DNA from 4 places in the Klebsiella scottii genome. Region 3 is predicted to be linked to each of the others. Evidence: predicted binding sites of a transcription regulator. Region 3 holds the regulator's gene; each other region holds the start of a gene.
What was found. Region 3 encodes LexA, which represses DNA repair genes until DNA is damaged. Its sites were predicted from a motif close to TNCTGTATGTACATACAGNA; they were not measured.
Positions count from the first base shown of each region.

Region 1: the regulator LexA is predicted to act here: its motif matches at 2,308-2,327, upstream of QFI97_RS11510 (YebG family protein).
Region 2: the regulator LexA is predicted to act here: its motif matches at 1,933-1,952, upstream of dinB (DNA polymerase IV).
Region 4: the regulator LexA is predicted to act here: its motif matches at 2,224-2,243, upstream of dinG (ATP-dependent DNA helicase DinG).

Region 1 is NZ_JARXNI010000020.1:827,229-831,033, forward strand. Features, by position in the region: gene edd (phosphogluconate dehydratase) at 1-297, shown strand, start outside; gene QFI97_RS11500 (bifunctional 4-hydroxy-2-oxoglutarate aldolase/2-dehydro-3-deoxy-phosphogluconate aldolase) at 337-978, shown strand; gene purT (formate-dependent phosphoribosylglycinamide formyltransferase) at 1,029-2,207, opposite strand; gene QFI97_RS11510 (YebG family protein) at 2,345-2,743, shown strand; gene QFI97_RS11515 (tellurite resistance TerB family protein) at 2,840-3,499, shown strand; gene ptrB (oligopeptidase B) at 3,761-3,805, shown strand, end outside.
Region 2 is NZ_JARXNI010000020.1:3,305,120-3,308,924, forward strand. Features, by position in the region: gene pepD (cytosol nonspecific dipeptidase) at 1-361, shown strand, start outside; gene QFI97_RS23230 (GNAT family N-acetyltransferase) at 402-854, opposite strand; gene dinB (DNA polymerase IV) at 860-1,915, opposite strand; gene nqrM ((Na+)-NQR maturation NqrM) at 2,055-2,270, opposite strand; gene nqrF (NADH:ubiquinone reductase (Na(+)-transporting) subunit F) at 2,274-3,497, opposite strand; gene nqrE (NADH:ubiquinone reductase (Na(+)-transporting) subunit E) at 3,509-3,805, opposite strand, start outside.
Region 3 is NZ_JARXNI010000018.1:344,934-348,738, reverse strand. Features, by position in the region: gene plsB (glycerol-3-phosphate 1-O-acyltransferase PlsB) at 1-938, opposite strand, end outside; gene QFI97_RS03525 (diacylglycerol kinase) at 1,068-1,436, shown strand; gene lexA (transcriptional repressor LexA) at 1,680-2,288, shown strand; gene dinF (MATE family efflux transporter DinF) at 2,360-3,676, shown strand; gene QFI97_RS03510 (CsbD family protein) at 3,803-3,805, shown strand, end outside.
Region 4 is NZ_JARXNI010000020.1:2,594,205-2,598,009, reverse strand. Features, by position in the region: gene cecR (transcriptional regulator CecR) at 1-420, opposite strand, end outside; gene rhlE (ATP-dependent RNA helicase RhlE) at 679-2,049, shown strand; gene dinG (ATP-dependent DNA helicase DinG) at 2,257-3,805, shown strand, end outside.

The sequences.
Region 1 (3,805 bases), on a different contig from region 3:
CTAGTCACCGATGGTCGACTCTCTGGCGCATCGGGCAAAGTCCCGTCAGCCATCCACGTCACGCCTGAAGCTTACGACGGCGGGCTGCTGGCGAAAGTCCGTGATGGCGATATCATCCGCGTCAACGGCCAGACCGGCGAGCTGACGCTGCTGGTGGACGATGCTGAACTGGCTGCGCGGCAGCCGCATATTCCTGACCTGAGCGGTTCGCGAGTCGGGACCGGTCGTGAAATGTTCTCTGCGCTGCGTGAGAAACTCTCCGGAGCCGAACAGGGCGCAACCTGCATCACTTTTTAAGACCATACAATTTGTAGATCTGGCGAGAGAGAAACTCTGATGAAAAACTGGAAAACAACTGCAGAAGCAATCCTCACCTCCGGCCCGGTTGTCCCGGTGATCGTGGTGAAAAAGCTGGAACACGCCGTGCCGATGGCAAAAGCGCTGGTTGCAGGCGGCGTACGCGTACTGGAAGTGACCCTGCGTACCGAATGCGCGCTGGATGCTATCCGCGCAATCGCCAAAGAAGTCCCGGAGGCGATTGTCGGCGCCGGCACCGTGACTAACGCGGCGCAGCTGAAAGAAGTGACCGAGGCGGGAGCGCAGTTCGCTATCAGCCCGGGCCTGACCGATTCTCTGCTCAAGGCGGCGACTGAAGAAGGGACTATTCCACTGATCCCGGGTATCAGCACCGTATCCGAGCTGATGCTGGGCATGCAGTACGGCCTGAAAGAGTTTAAATTCTTCCCGGCTGAAGCGAACGGCGGCGTGAAGGCGCTGCAGGCAATTGGCGGTCCGTTCGCCCATATTCGTTTCTGCCCGACCGGCGGGATCTCTCCGGCTAACTACCGCGACTACCTGGCGCTGAACAGCGTTCTGTGTATCGGCGGTTCATGGCTGGTACCGGCGGATGCGCTGGAAGCAGGCGATTACGACCGTATCACCACTCTGGCTCGTGAAGCGGTAGAAGGCGCGAAGTAATTTCCGCGCCTCAGTTCTGACCCGGTAAGCGACAACGCTACCGGGTTTTTTTATCCCTCAACCACCACCGCTGACGCCGCGGCTTTGGCGCGCGCAACCGCCTCATCGACGCTCTCCGCTACCGCCAGCGTGACGCCCAGACGACGGGAACCGTCAATTTCCGGCTTACCGAACAGACGCACCTGCAGGCCCGCGCCGACCGCGGCCTGAAGGTTGCCGAAGGTTACGTTGTGGCTGGTGAGCTGCGGCAGAATCACCGCGGAAGCCGCCGGGCCATACTGGCGAATCGCACCAACCGGCAGACCGAGGAAGGCGCGGACGTGCAGGGCGAACTCCGACAGATCCTGCGAAATGAGCGTAACCATTCCGGTATCGTGCGGACGCGGCGAGACTTCGCTAAAAATCACCTCATCGCCGCACACGAACAGCTCGACGCCGAACAGGCCGTAACCGCCGAGCGCCAGCACCACGTTGCGGGCAATTTCCTGCGCGCGGGCCAGCGCCAGCTCGCTCATCTGCTGAGGTTGCCAGGATTCTCGATAGTCGCCATCTTCCTGACGGTGGCCGACCGGGGCGCAGAAGTGCACGCCGTCGACCGCGCTGACGGTGAGCAGGGTGATTTCAAAATCGAAGTTCACCACGCCTTCGACAATAACGCGGCCGGCGCCGGCGCGGCCGCCCTGCTGGGCATAAAGCCACGCGTCGGCCAGCTGTTCGCGGCGGCGGATAAAGCTTTGTCCTTTACCGGAAGAGCTCATCACCGGCTTGACGATACACGGCAGGCCAATCTCGTTCACGGCGTCGTTAAAGGCGGCTTCACTGTCGGCAAAACGATAGGCCGAGGTTGGAAGCTGCAGCTCTTCAGCGGCCAGGCGGCGAATGCCTTCACGGTTCATCGTCAGCTTTGCGGCGCGAGCGGTGGGAACGACTTTTTGTCCGCACAGCTCCAGCTCGACCAGAGTATCGGTGGCGATGGCTTCAATTTCCGGCACGATAAAGTCGGGTTTTTCTTGCTCAATTATGGCGCGCAGGGCATCTCCGTGCAGCATGTTGACGACATGCGAACGGTGCGCGACCTGCATGGCTGGCGCGTCAGGGTAGCGATCGACGGCGATGGTCTCAATGCCCAGACGTTGACACTCGATGGCGACTTCCTTACCCAGCTCGCCGGAACCTAACAGCATAACTCGCGTTGCCGCAGGGCGCAGCGCTGTGCCTAATACAGTCATGACTCTCTTCCGCAGTAAAAAAACATGCGCCGTAGTATAAACGAAAACGTTTGCGTCTGTCTTTATGCGCGTGAGTTGAGTCCTGGCCCTAAATTTGCTATACTGTATATAAATACAGTATAAAAAGGTGCTGCACAATGGCGGTTGAAATCAAATATGTGGTGATTCGCGAAGGTGAGGAAAAGATGTCTTTTACCAGCAAAAAAGAGGCCGATGCTTACGACAAAATGCTCGATCTTGCCGAAGTCCTTAACGACTGGCTGGTAGACTGCCCGCTGACGCTTGATGAAGCCCAGCGTGATGAGATGGCGATGTGGCTGGCGGAGCGCAAAGACACCTTACATCACATTATGAAGTCCGGAAAACTCCCGGAAGCGGAAGAGCACGCCGCCGGGCAGGATGAAAACGAACAACAGTCCGCAGACGCTGGCGATGACGCCATCAGCGCCAGCGCGGATGACAGCGTGGATGACGGCGCGGCGGAAAAAGCGGCGGAAAAAGCGGCGCCAAAATCGCGCAAGGCGAAAGCGGCCTGAGCCACCCGGAATTTGCGCATCTTTAGCCACTGATAACATTTCCTGACATCGCGTCGTTTAGGCTGATGACATCGCCTATTGTGCAACGAGGAAATCATGGCTAACTGGCTTAATCAACTTCAGTCTCTGCTGGGTCAGCAGGGTCAATCTTCTTCATCTGACGATCGTTCGGGCGGTAAAAATCTGCTGCTGCCCGGCGCGCTTGGCGGCCTGGCGGGACTGCTGGTCGCCAGCAAATCGTCGCGTAAGCTGCTGGCGAAATACGGCACCAGCGCGCTGCTGGTTGGCGGCGGCGCGGTGGCAGGAAGCGTGCTGTGGAACAAGTATCAGCAGAAAATGCGCGCCGGTTCGCCGCAGCCGGCCGGCCAGGTTCCGTCGTCACCTGAACCTGATGCCCGCAGCGAGCGGCTGATTCAGGCGCTGGTTTTTGCCGCCAAAAGCGACGGGCATATTGATGAAAACGAACGCGCGAGCATCGAAGAGCAGCTGCGCGCGGCTAATATCGACGTGCAGGGGCGGGTGCTTATCGATCGCGCATTGACTCAGCCCCTGGACCCGCAGCGCCTGGCGCAGGGTATCAGCAGCGAGCAGGAAGCGCTGGAAGTCTACTATCTGAGCTGTGCGGTGATTGATATTGACCATTTTATGGAGCGCAGCTACCTCAACGCCCTGGGCGAAGCGCTGAAAATCCCTGCGGACGTGCGGTCCGAGATCGAACAGGATATTCAGGCGCAAAAGCAGGCTCTTCCCTCTTAAATCATCACGTTCCGCTTGCATCGCTGGCAACTTTTGCCACCCTTATATACGGGTCATCTCTCAGCCTGACGTCGCGCAGGCCGGGGATGATCCTCTCTCCGGCGTTTTCTCACCAGCGGTAGCCGAGCGTCGGTCCGCTGTTGGCCGTTTGCCAACCTTCGGGGCAGAGCGATTTATGCCGTGGAGATTTCTTGTCTTGCCGTCCGGACGCGCGTCGATTAACGTTGTGCGCATAAAATTAAGCCGAAGAAGAACAAAGAGATGCTACCAAAAGCGAAACGGGTTCCCCACGCGATGACCTTACAT
Region 2 (3,805 bases), on a different contig from region 3:
CCTGATCGACAGCGGCAAAGATTACGTCGTCAGCATGCTGGATTCGTTAGGCAAACTGGCGGGAGCTAAAACCGAAGCCAAGGGCGCTTACCCGGGCTGGCAGCCGGATGCAAACTCACCGGTGATGCATCTGGTCCGCGAAACCTACCAGCGTCTGTTTAATAAAACGCCGAATATCCAGATTATTCACGCCGGTCTGGAATGCGGCCTGTTCAAAAAGCCGTACCCGGATATGGATATGGTTTCCATTGGGCCGACCATTACCGGGCCGCACTCCCCGGATGAGCAGGTTCATATCGAAAGCGTTGGCCAGTACTGGACGCTGCTGACTGAACTGCTGAAAGCGATTCCGGCGAAGTAAGTTCCGCCGCGAAAAGAGCTCGGGTAAGGCGCGTTGCGCCCTATTCGGGCTCCCTCACCTTCTCCATGCGATAATTGATAAACCTCTCGCCGCGGACTTCCACCAGCTGTTCTTCCACCACCCTGAAGCCATGACGCGCAAAGCACGGTTTCGCCGTGATGCTGGCCGCAACCGTCAGCGTCCCTTGCGGAATTTGCCTGAACAGCTCAGCGAGCAACGCGCCGGCAATCCCCTGACGGGAGCGTTCGGGAGCGACAAACAGGAGATCGATATAGCTGCCGATGGCGCTAATAAAGCCGACCGGCTGCCGCTCGATCGCCGCCACCAGCACCCGGGAGTCGCGCATTTTTTGCCGCCAGCGGGCCTCATCGACCTGCGCCCAGGCGGCAATTTGCGGCGCCGAATAGTCGCCGCTGGCGCTCTCCTGAATCGCGCGCATGAAGATGGCGCACAGCGCGGAAAAATCGTCATCCTGGTAATGTCTTATCTGCAGCATAGCTATAATCCCAGAACCAGCTGCCGCTCCAGCTGAGGGTCGAGTAACGTAACGTGCAGCCCCACCAGCCGCACCCCGCGGCCGCCGCGCCGCTCATGCCAGGCTTTGTAGGCCGTGGCGAGCAAATCATCTTTATTCAGGCGCGGCCAGACGTGCTCCTGCGTGGTCAGCTGAAAATCATTAAACTTGAGCTTTACTCCCTGGCGGGCAATCAGCAGATCCGGTTTAACCTTGATCAGCCGCCGCTCCAGCTCCTGGTAGAGGCTTTCAATAATCGCCTCACAGTCGCCCCACTGGTGAATATCCTCCACCAGCGTACGCTCGACGCCAACCGATTTACGCTGCCGCGTATTGTTGATTTCCCGCTCGTCGATGCCCTGGCTTCTCTCCCACAGGATCCGGCCAAATTTGCCAAAGCGCTTGAGCAGCATCGCCAGATCGCTTTTCTGCACATCTTCGCAGGTGCGCAGCCCCATATTTTCCAGCTTTGCCGCGGAGACTTTCCCCACGCCGGGTATTTTCGCCAGCGGCAGGGTTCTGACGAATTCTGCGACCTGATGCGGCGCAATCACAAACTGGCCGTTGGGTTTATTCAGATCGGAGGCGATTTTGGCGAGAAATTTCACCGGAGCGATGCCGGCGGAGGCGGTCAGCTGCAGCTCACGCTGAATGGTCTGGCGGATCTCCTCCGCCATCAGCGTCGCCGAGCCCTGGCAGTGGACGCTGTCGCTGACGTCAAGAAACGCCTCATCGAGCGAGAGAGGTTCGATCAGCGAGGTGTAGCGCGAGAAAATTTCCCGGATATGGGCCGACGCCTCTTTATAGGCGTCAAAGCGACCCGGAAGCAGCGTCAGATGCGGGCAAAGCTTAAGCGCCATCGCCGTTGGCATTGCGCTGCGCACGCCAAACTTACGCGCCGGATAGTTGGCGGTACTGATGACGCCCCGCTGTACCCGGCTGCCGCCGATCGCGATGGGAATATCCCGCAACGCCGGGTTATCGCGCATTTCGACCGCGGCAAAGAAGCAGTCCATATCAACATGGATGATTTTGCGCATAGCTAGCCCTCACTGACCACTGGACAAGTATACAGCATAATTCTGTTCAATGAGAAGAAAGGGGAGCCAAAATGCGCCGTCGCTGAACCCCGGCGTCGCTGAGTGCGGCCGGGGCGTTTATCAGGCTAGTCAGAAGTGATTACAGGATCCGGTCCTGCTGCCGCTGCGCTGCGCGCGCCAGGCGTTTTTTCCGCGCATCGCACGGTTCCGGACAGTCGCAGACCTTTTCCAGACCCAGCGAGGCGATCCCGCCGCAGCTCCCCTGCAGGCTTTTGCGCTTCACCAGATAACCCACCGACATCCCCAGAATAACCAGGGCGAAAATCACAAAGGTCGCGAGAAACAGGGTCCACATCGATCAACCTCCAAAGTCATCCAGCATGATGTTTTCATCCTCAACGCCGAGATCTTTCAGCATCTTAATGACTGCCGCATTCATCACCGGCGGCCCGCACATATAAAACTCGCACTCCTCCGGTGCCGGATGATCGCGCAGGTAGTTCTCATATAGCACGTTGTGGATGAAGCCGGTGTGACCATTCCAGCTATCTTCCGGCAGCGGATCGGACAGCGCCACATGGAAGGTAAAGTTAGGATTTTCCCGCGCCAGCTGTTCAAATTCATCGTCGTAGAACATTTCGCGCAGTGAGCGCGCGCCATACCAGAAGCTGATTTTACGCCCGCTGTGCAGCCGCTTGAGCTGGTCGAAAATATGCGAACGCATCGGCGCCATGCCGGCCCCGCCGCCGATAAAGACCATTTCTGCATCGGTATCTTTGGCAAAAAATTCGCCGAACGGCCCGGAAATCGTCACCTCATCACCGGCTTTCAGCGACCAGATATAGGAAGACATAATGCCCGGCGGAGCGTCCGGCACCTTCGGCGGCGGCGTGGCAATACGCACGTTGAGCATGATAATGCCCTTCTCGTCCGGGTAGTTAGCCATCGAGTATGCGCGCAGGGTCGGCTCTTTTACCTCGGAGACGTAGCGGAACAGGTTAAACTTATCCCAGTCGGCGCGGTACTCGTCCGGCACGTCGAAGTCAGCATACGCCACCTTGTGCGACGGACACTCGATCTGGATATATCCCCCGGCGCGGAACGGCACAACTTCGCCGTCCGGCACGCGCAGCTTCAGCTCTTTGATAAACGTCGCTTTGTTATCATTGGAGATTACTTCGCATTGCCATTTTTTGACCCCGAAGATCTCTTCCGGCAGCTCGATCTTCATGTTTTGCTTCACCGCGACCTGACAGGCCAGCCGGCAGCCCTCTTTCGCCTCACGTTTGGTGATATGGGAAAGCTCGGTCGGCAGGATATCGCCGCCGCCCTCTTTCACCGTCACCCGACACTGGCCGCAGGAACCGCCGCCGCCGCAGGCGGAGGAGACAAAGATTCCGTTGCTGGACAGCGTATTCAGCAGCTTATCGCCCGCCGATGTGCGGATCTGTTTATCCGCTTCGTTATTGATTTCAATAACCACATCACCGGCGTTGACCAGCTTCGAACGCGCCGCCAGAATCAATCCTGACAGCACCAGCACGATCAGCGTAAACATAACGACGCCAAGAATAATTTCCATACTTTCCGCCCTTATAGCTGCACACCGGAGAATGACATAAAGCCCAGCGCCATCAGACCCGTGGTAATAAAGGTGATCCCTAACCCGCGCAGGCCGGCGGGCACGTTGGCATATTTCATTCTTTCCCGAATGCCCGCCAGGGCGACAATCGCCAGCGTCCAGCCGATACCGGAACCGAAGCCATAAACAATGGATTCCGGGAAGTTGTAGTCACGCTGCACCATGAAGGAGACGCCGCCAAAAATCGCACAGTGCACGGCAATCAGCGGCAGGAAGATCCCCAGCGCGTGGTATAACGCCGGGAAATA
Region 3 (3,805 bases):
AGGTAGTCCATATGGCTGCGATGGCACGGAACGTAGACGATCTCGTGCCCTTCGTGCGCCAGCTGTCGCACGCGCTCGGCGTTATGAACGTTAATTCCCTGATACAGGCGGTTCCAGGTAAAGCCCAGCACGCGGTCGGTCAGGCGAATCATCTCGTAGGAGAAGTTTGCGGCGATCTCTTCCATCAGCGCGATAGCGTTTTGCTGCGCCTTCTCGTGGGAGATTTTCTTGCTGCGGGCTTCGTCTTCCACCGCGCGGGCGATGGCTTTTGACGCCAGCAGCTTGTTGAACAGATCCTGACGCGCCGGCAGACGCGGGCCGACCGCGGCCAGGCGCTGACGGGCGAAGTGCATACGCGCCACGCGGGCCAGCTTCTGAGCAATGGTTTTATCGGTTCCGTGCTCGGACGCCATTCGGCGTAGCGACACCGGCGGCGAGAAGCGCACGAAGCTGTCGCGGCCCAGCCACAGAACGGCGAAGAATTTCTGAATACCATTAAGCATGCGCAGCGGCGGATTGAGCTCGCCCTTTTCGCGCCCTGGCGCACGACCAAACATCACTGAAACCGGCACCATTTGCACGTCGAGGTCAGGGTGGTTGCGGTGCAGATCCAGGTAGTCGTGGAACAGCTTGATGGACTCTTCTTTCGGCGTGTAGTAGGTAAATACGCGCGGGCCGCCGTGGATAAAGACGTAGCGCGGCAGCAGGGTGCCGTCGATTTCTAACGGTTCGAGCGGATCGGGTAAATCGTGCTCCAGGCACTGCGCGCGCAGCGTCAGCAGGTCTGCCTTCGAGTTATAGGGCAGAACGTACATAATCGGACGCGAGGTATCCAGCCCTAATTCCTGAGCAGGCTCTGCGGGAATAGACTTGCTTTTTACCAGCAGCCGTAATGGTAAATTCAGTAATTTATAGTAAATTCGTTGCCAGCCGGACATAAACGATGTGAAGCCTCTGGTTAATCATGCAAATGCGCGGCAAGAATAACAGAAAGTGCGCAAAATTTCCGTTGCCACGCGGCAAACGCGTACACTCATTGACGTCATTTACATAAAAAGGTTCTTTTGATGGCCAATAATACCACCGGGTTAACCCGAATCATTAAAGCGGCAGGGTATTCCTGGAAAGGTTTTCGTGCGGCATGGATAAATGAGGCCGCCTTTCGTCAGGAAGGTATTGCCACCGTTATTGCCATTGCGATCGCCTGCTGGTTGGATGTTGACGCCATTACGCGCGTGCTGCTGATAGGCTCGGTCCTGATAGTGATGATAGTCGAAATTCTTAATAGCGCGATTGAGGCGGTGGTGGACCGGATTGGCTCCGACCACCATGAGCTTTCCGGACGCGCGAAGGATATGGGCTCTGCGGCGGTATTTCTGGCGATCGTCATTGCGCTGATCGTCTGGGTTACGCTGCTGTGGGCGCACTATCGCTAAGGGTCTGTAGCATCAGACTATTTGGTTTGGCGTCCGCGGGCTGGAGGCCGATCAACCTCCCTCCACGCGGCCTGTTTTGCGTCGTGTGGAGCAGAAACGCTCCGCCGCAATCCCCCTGCGTTAGCTGGCCGCAGCGCGCGGCAAACGAAAAGAATCTCCTGATTTTTGTGTGAAATTTGATTCCAAAATCACCGTTAGCTGTATATACTCACAGCATAACTGTATATACACCCAGGGGGCGGAATGAAAGCGTTAACGACCAGGCAGCAAGAGGTGTTTGATCTCATCAGAGATCATATCAGCCAGACTGGCATGCCGCCGACGCGTGCGGAAATTGCTCAGCGCTTGGGGTTCCGTTCCCCAAACGCGGCGGAAGAACACCTGAAAGCGCTGGCGCGTAAAGGCGCAATCGAGATCATTTCCGGTGCCTCTCGCGGTATTCGTCTGCTGACTGAAGAAGAGCCCGGCCTGCCGCTGATTGGCCGCGTGGCTGCCGGTGAGCCGCTGCTGGCGCAGCAGCACATCGAAGGCCACTTCCAGGTCGATCCGGCAATGTTCAAGCCGAGCGCCGACTTCCTGCTGCGCGTCAGCGGAATGTCGATGAAAGACATTGGTATTCTGGACGGCGATCTGCTGGCGGTACACAAAACGCAGGATGTGCGTAACGGGCAGGTTGTGGTCGCACGTATCGATGAAGAAGTGACGGTTAAACGCCTTAAAAGGCAGGGTAACGTCGTCGAACTGCTGCCGGAAAATAGCGAGTTTTCACCAATCGTAGTGAACCTACGCGAGCAAAACTTTACCATTGAAGGTCTGGCCGTCGGCGTAATCCGCAACGGCGAGTGGCTGTAAGCGCCTTCTCTTAACGCAGCATCGTCTGATGCATGATGCTGCGCTGTCTCTCCTCGCTCAGGCTTTCCCTCATGCTTTTTAATGCCGCTGATAAGGCCCTGTGGCGCCTGGCGCTACCGATGATTTTCTCCAATATCACCGTCCCGCTGCTGGGCCTGGTGGATACTGCGGTTATCGGCCATCTTGATAGCCCGGTTTACCTGGGCGGCGTGGCGGTCGGGGCTACGGCTACCAGCTTCCTGTTCATGCTGCTGCTCTTTCTGCGAATGAGTACCACCGGCCTGACGGCGCAGGCGTTTGGCGCAAAGGACCCCGTGCGCCTGGCGCGAGCGCTGGTGCAGCCGCTTGGGCTGGCGCTGGCCGCCGGTCTGCTGATCGTTCTGTTTCGTATGCCGCTCATTAACCTGGCGCTGCATATCGTCGGCGGCAGCGAAGCGGTGCTGGAACAGGCCCGGCGTTTCCTGGAGATCCGCTGGCTGAGCGCCCCGGCATCGTTAGCTAACCTGGTGCTGCTGGGCTGGCTGCTGGGCGTCCAGTATGCCCGTGCGCCGGTGATCCTGCTGATTGTCGGCAACCTGCTGAATATTGTCCTCGATCTGTGGCTGGTGATGGGGCTGCACATGAACGTGCAGGGCGCGGCGCTGGCGACGGTGACCGCCGAATATGCCACCTTTATCATTGGCCTGCTGATGGCGAAACGCGTGCTGACGCTGCGGGGCGTGTCATTCTCTATGCTGAAGGGCGCCTGGCGCGGCGATCTCCGGCGGCTGCTGGCCCTCAACCGCGACATCATGCTGCGTTCGCTGCTGCTGCAGCTCTGCTTTGGCGCGGTGACCGTTTTCGGCGCGCGTCTGGGGGGCGATATCGTGGCGGTGAACGCCATTCTGATGACCATGCTAACCTTCACCGCCTATGCGTTGGACGGCTTTGCCTATGCCGTGGAGGCCCACTCCGGGCAGGCCTACGGCGCGCGCGATGGCAGCAAGCTGCTGGAGGTGTGGCGTGCGGCCTGTCGGCAGTCAGGCATGGTCGCGCTGGCTTTTGCGCTGATCTACAGCGTGGCGGGAGAGCAGATTATCGCTCTGCTGACCTCGATACCCTCGCTCCAGCAGCTCGCCGACCGCTATCTGCTGTGGCAGATGATTTTGCCGGTGGTCGGCGTCTGGTGTTATCTGCTGGACGGCATGTTTATCGGCGCGACGCGCGGCAGCGAAATGCGCAACAGCATGGCGGTGGCCGCCGTGGGCTTTGCCGTAACCCTGCTGACGCTGCCGGTGCTCGGTAACCACGGCCTGTGGCTGGCGCTGACGGTATTCCTGGCGCTGCGAGGTCTGTCGCTGGCGCTGATCTGGCGACGGCACTGGCGGCGCGGCACCTGGTTTTCATAACGTCTTTTGGTGTGAAAATGGTTAAAGATTCCGAATAATAAAATTAACACAGAATTCTCATCTATAGTTAATCATATGTCCGGCACACAGCGGGCTGTTAACTCACCGAACGATGAGGACTGAATCATG
Region 4 (3,805 bases), on a different contig from region 3:
AACCTGGTCATGGATTAACTGGTACGCCGGGGTAGGCGACAGCTGCTCCCGGGAGATAAATTTGCTCAGGTTTACCGTGTCATCCTGGGTCAGCAGCAGGATCATATTGCGGCAGGCGCGCAGGATCAGCGTCCGCAGGGCCTCTTTATCCGGGTGCGGTTCGGCAAGCAGCCGCTCCGCCGCTTCGGCGTGAGGGCGGAAATTATGGCCAATAAAATCGGCTATCCACTGCGCGCAGGCGAGATAGAGATCGTCTTTTGAGCCGAAGTAGTAGGGGATAGCGGCGATGTTTTGCCCGGCCAGGGCGGCAATATCGCGGGTGGTGGCATGCAGGCCATATTCGCCAAACTGGGCGATAGCCGCGGTAATCAACTGGCTTTTTGCCTGTTCGCCTTTGCTGGTTGCGGGAGTGGTATTCATCGCACCTGAAAAAATTAATCAATCGATTGATTAAGAATATGACCAATTCGCGGAACTGTCCAGAATAGTGAATACTCTATTTATCGTCGAAGAGAGTATCTTGATTTCGCAGAAAAACCCCAAGGGGATATTTTATGCGATACGTCACAAAACCTGCTAGACTGCGCCCCTTCATGGCATTGTGGTTTTTGCCATCTCTTTCGCAATAATCTCCCTGAAAACTACGCCTGTAAAAGGCCGGGGCGGTTTGGAGTTGTTATGTCTTTTGATTCCCTTGGCCTGAATCCTGAAATCCTGCGTGCTGTCGCCGAACAGGGTTATGTTGAGCCAACCCCCATTCAGCAGCAGGCGATCCCTGCGGTGTTGCAGGGGCGCGATCTGATGGCCAGCGCCCAGACCGGCACCGGCAAAACGGCGGGCTTCACCCTGCCGCTGCTTCAGCATCTGATCCAGCAAGAACCGCACGCTAAGGGCCGTCGCCCGGTGCGCGCGCTGATCCTTACCCCAACGCGTGAGCTGGCTGCCCAGATTGGCGAAAACGTCCGTGATTACAGCAAGTATCTGAACGTTCGCTCGCTGGTGGTTTTCGGTGGCGTGAGCATTAACCCGCAGATGATGAAACTGCGCAGCGGCGTCGATATCCTGGTGGCAACGCCGGGTCGCCTGCTGGATCTGGAACACCAGAATGCCGTCAGCCTGGATAAGGTCGAAGTGCTGGTGCTGGATGAAGCCGACCGCATGCTGGATATGGGCTTTATCCATGATATTCGCCGCGTGCTGTCGAAGCTGCCGGCGAAGCGCCAGAACCTGCTGTTCTCGGCAACCTTCTCCGACGAGATTAAATCGCTGGCGGAAAAGCTGCTGCATAACCCGCTGGAAATCGAAGTCGCCCGTCGCAACACGGCTTCCGAGCAGGTAAGCCAGTACGTGCATTTTGTCGATAAGAAGCGCAAGCGCGAACTGCTGTCGCAGATGATCGGCGAAGGCAACTGGCAGCAGGTGCTGGTCTTTACCCGTACCAAGCATGGCGCCAACCACCTGGCGGAGCAGCTGAACAAAGACGGCATTCGCAGCGCCGCTATCCACGGCAACAAAAGCCAGGGCGCGCGTACTCGCGCATTAGCTGATTTTAAATCCGGCGGCATTCGCGTGCTGGTAGCGACCGACATCGCCGCGCGCGGCCTTGATATTGAAGAGCTGCCGCACGTGGTGAACTACGAGCTGCCGAACGTGCCGGAAGATTATGTCCACCGTATTGGCCGTACCGGCCGCGCCGCCGCTACCGGCGAAGCGCTGTCGCTGGTCTGCGTTGATGAGCATAAGCTGCTGCACGACATCGAGCGTCTGCTGAAAAAAGAGATCCCACGCATTAGCGTTGCCGGCTATGAGCCGGATCCGTCCATCAGAGCGGAGCCGATTCAGAACGGTCGCCAGCAGCGCAGCGGCGGTGGCGGCGGTCGCGGTCAGGGCCAGGGACGCGGCGGCCAGAGTCAGGGTCGCGGCGGTCAGAGCCAGGGTCGTGGTCAGCAGTCTTCACCGCGCCGCAGCGACGGTGACGCGCCGAAAGCGCGTACTCAGGACGGCAAACCGCAGCGTCGTCGCTCGCGTAAGCCGGCGGCCGCTGAGTAACAGCACTTCCGCAAACCTGCTATCCCTGCGGCAGCCCGGCGCTGCCCGAGGGTATCGGTTTGCCTCTCCGGGCGGGTCTCCCTGCCCGGAACTCCCCCGCCTGATGCTAAACCTCGAGCACGATCCCCGTTTGCTCAGAAAGAAATTCCTCCAGCCAGGCAAAAAGTGTCACAATAGTGGCTGTTTATACAGTATTCAGGTTTTCTCATGGCTTTGACCACTGCGCTAAAAACGCAAATCGCCGCCTGGTATAAGGCGCTCCAGGAACAGATTCCTGACTTTATTCCCCGTACTCCGCAGCGGCAGATGATTGCTGACGTGGCGAAAACGCTCGCCGGGGAAGAGGGAAGGCACCTGGCGATTGAGGCGCCGACCGGCGTCGGGAAAACCCTGTCGTACCTGATCCCCGGTATCGCCATCGCCCGCGAAGAGCAAAAAACGCTGGTGGTCAGCACCGCCAACGTTGCGCTGCAGGACCAGATCTTCAGCAAAGACCTGCCGCTGCTGCGTAAAATTATTCCCGACCTGCGCTTCACCGCCGCCTTTGGCCGCGGGCGCTACGTTTGCCCGCGTAACCTCAACGCGATGGCCAGCACAGAGCCAACGCAGCAGGACCTGCTGGCGTTTCTTGACGACGATCTCACGCCGAATAATCAGGCGGAGCAGAAGCTGTGCGCCACGCTGAAGACCGATCTTGATAGCTATAAATGGGACGGCCTGCGCGATCATAGCGACAAGGCCATCGATGACGCGCTGTGGGGCCGTCTGAGCACCGATAAGGCAAGCTGCCTGAACCGCAACTGCCACTACTATCGCGAATGTCCGTTCTTCGTCGCCCGGCGTGAGATTCAGGAGGCCGAAGTGGTGGTGGCAAACCACGCGCTGGTGATGGCGGCGATGGAGAGCGAAGCGGTGCTGCCGGAGCCGAAAAATCTGCTGCTGGTGCTTGATGAGGGCCACCACCTGCCCGACGTCGCCCGGGATGCGCTGGAGATGAGCGCCGAAATTACCGCCCCCTGGTATCGGCTACAGCTCGATCTTTTCACCCGCCTGGTGGCGACCTGCATGGAGCAGTTTCGCCCCAAAACGACGCCGCCGCTGGCGAACCCCGAGCGCCTGAATGCCCACTGCGAGGAGCTGTCCGAGCTTATCTCTTCGCTGAATAATATTTTGAATCTGTATATGCCCGCCGCTCAGGAAGCCGAACACCGTTTCCCGATGGGGGAGCTGCCGCAGGAGGTGATGGATATCTGCCAGCGGCTGGCCAAACTGACCGAGACGCTGCGCGGCCTGGCGGAGCTGTTTCTTAACGATCTCAGCGAAAAAACCGGCAGCCATGACGTGGTTCGCCTGCACCGGGTGCTGCTGCAAATGAACCGCGCGCTGGGCATGTTTGAAAGCCAGAGCAAGCTGTGGCGACTGGCGTCGCTGGCGCAGTCATCCGGCGCGCCGGTCACTAAATGGGCCTCCCGCGTTCTGCGCGACGGCCAGGCGCACATCTGGTTCCACTGCGTCGGGATTCGCGTCAGTGAACAGCTGGAAAGGCTGTTGTGGCGCAGCGTGCCGCATATTGTCGTTACCTCCGCCACCCTGCGTTCGCTGAACAGCTTTTCTCGCCTGCAGGAGATGAGCGGCCTCAAGGAGAAGGCCGGGGATCGCTTCGTCGCCCTGGATTCTCCCTTCAACCACGTTGAGCAGGGAAAAATTATCATCCCGCAGATGCACTATGAGCCGGTCATCGACAACGAAGAGCAGC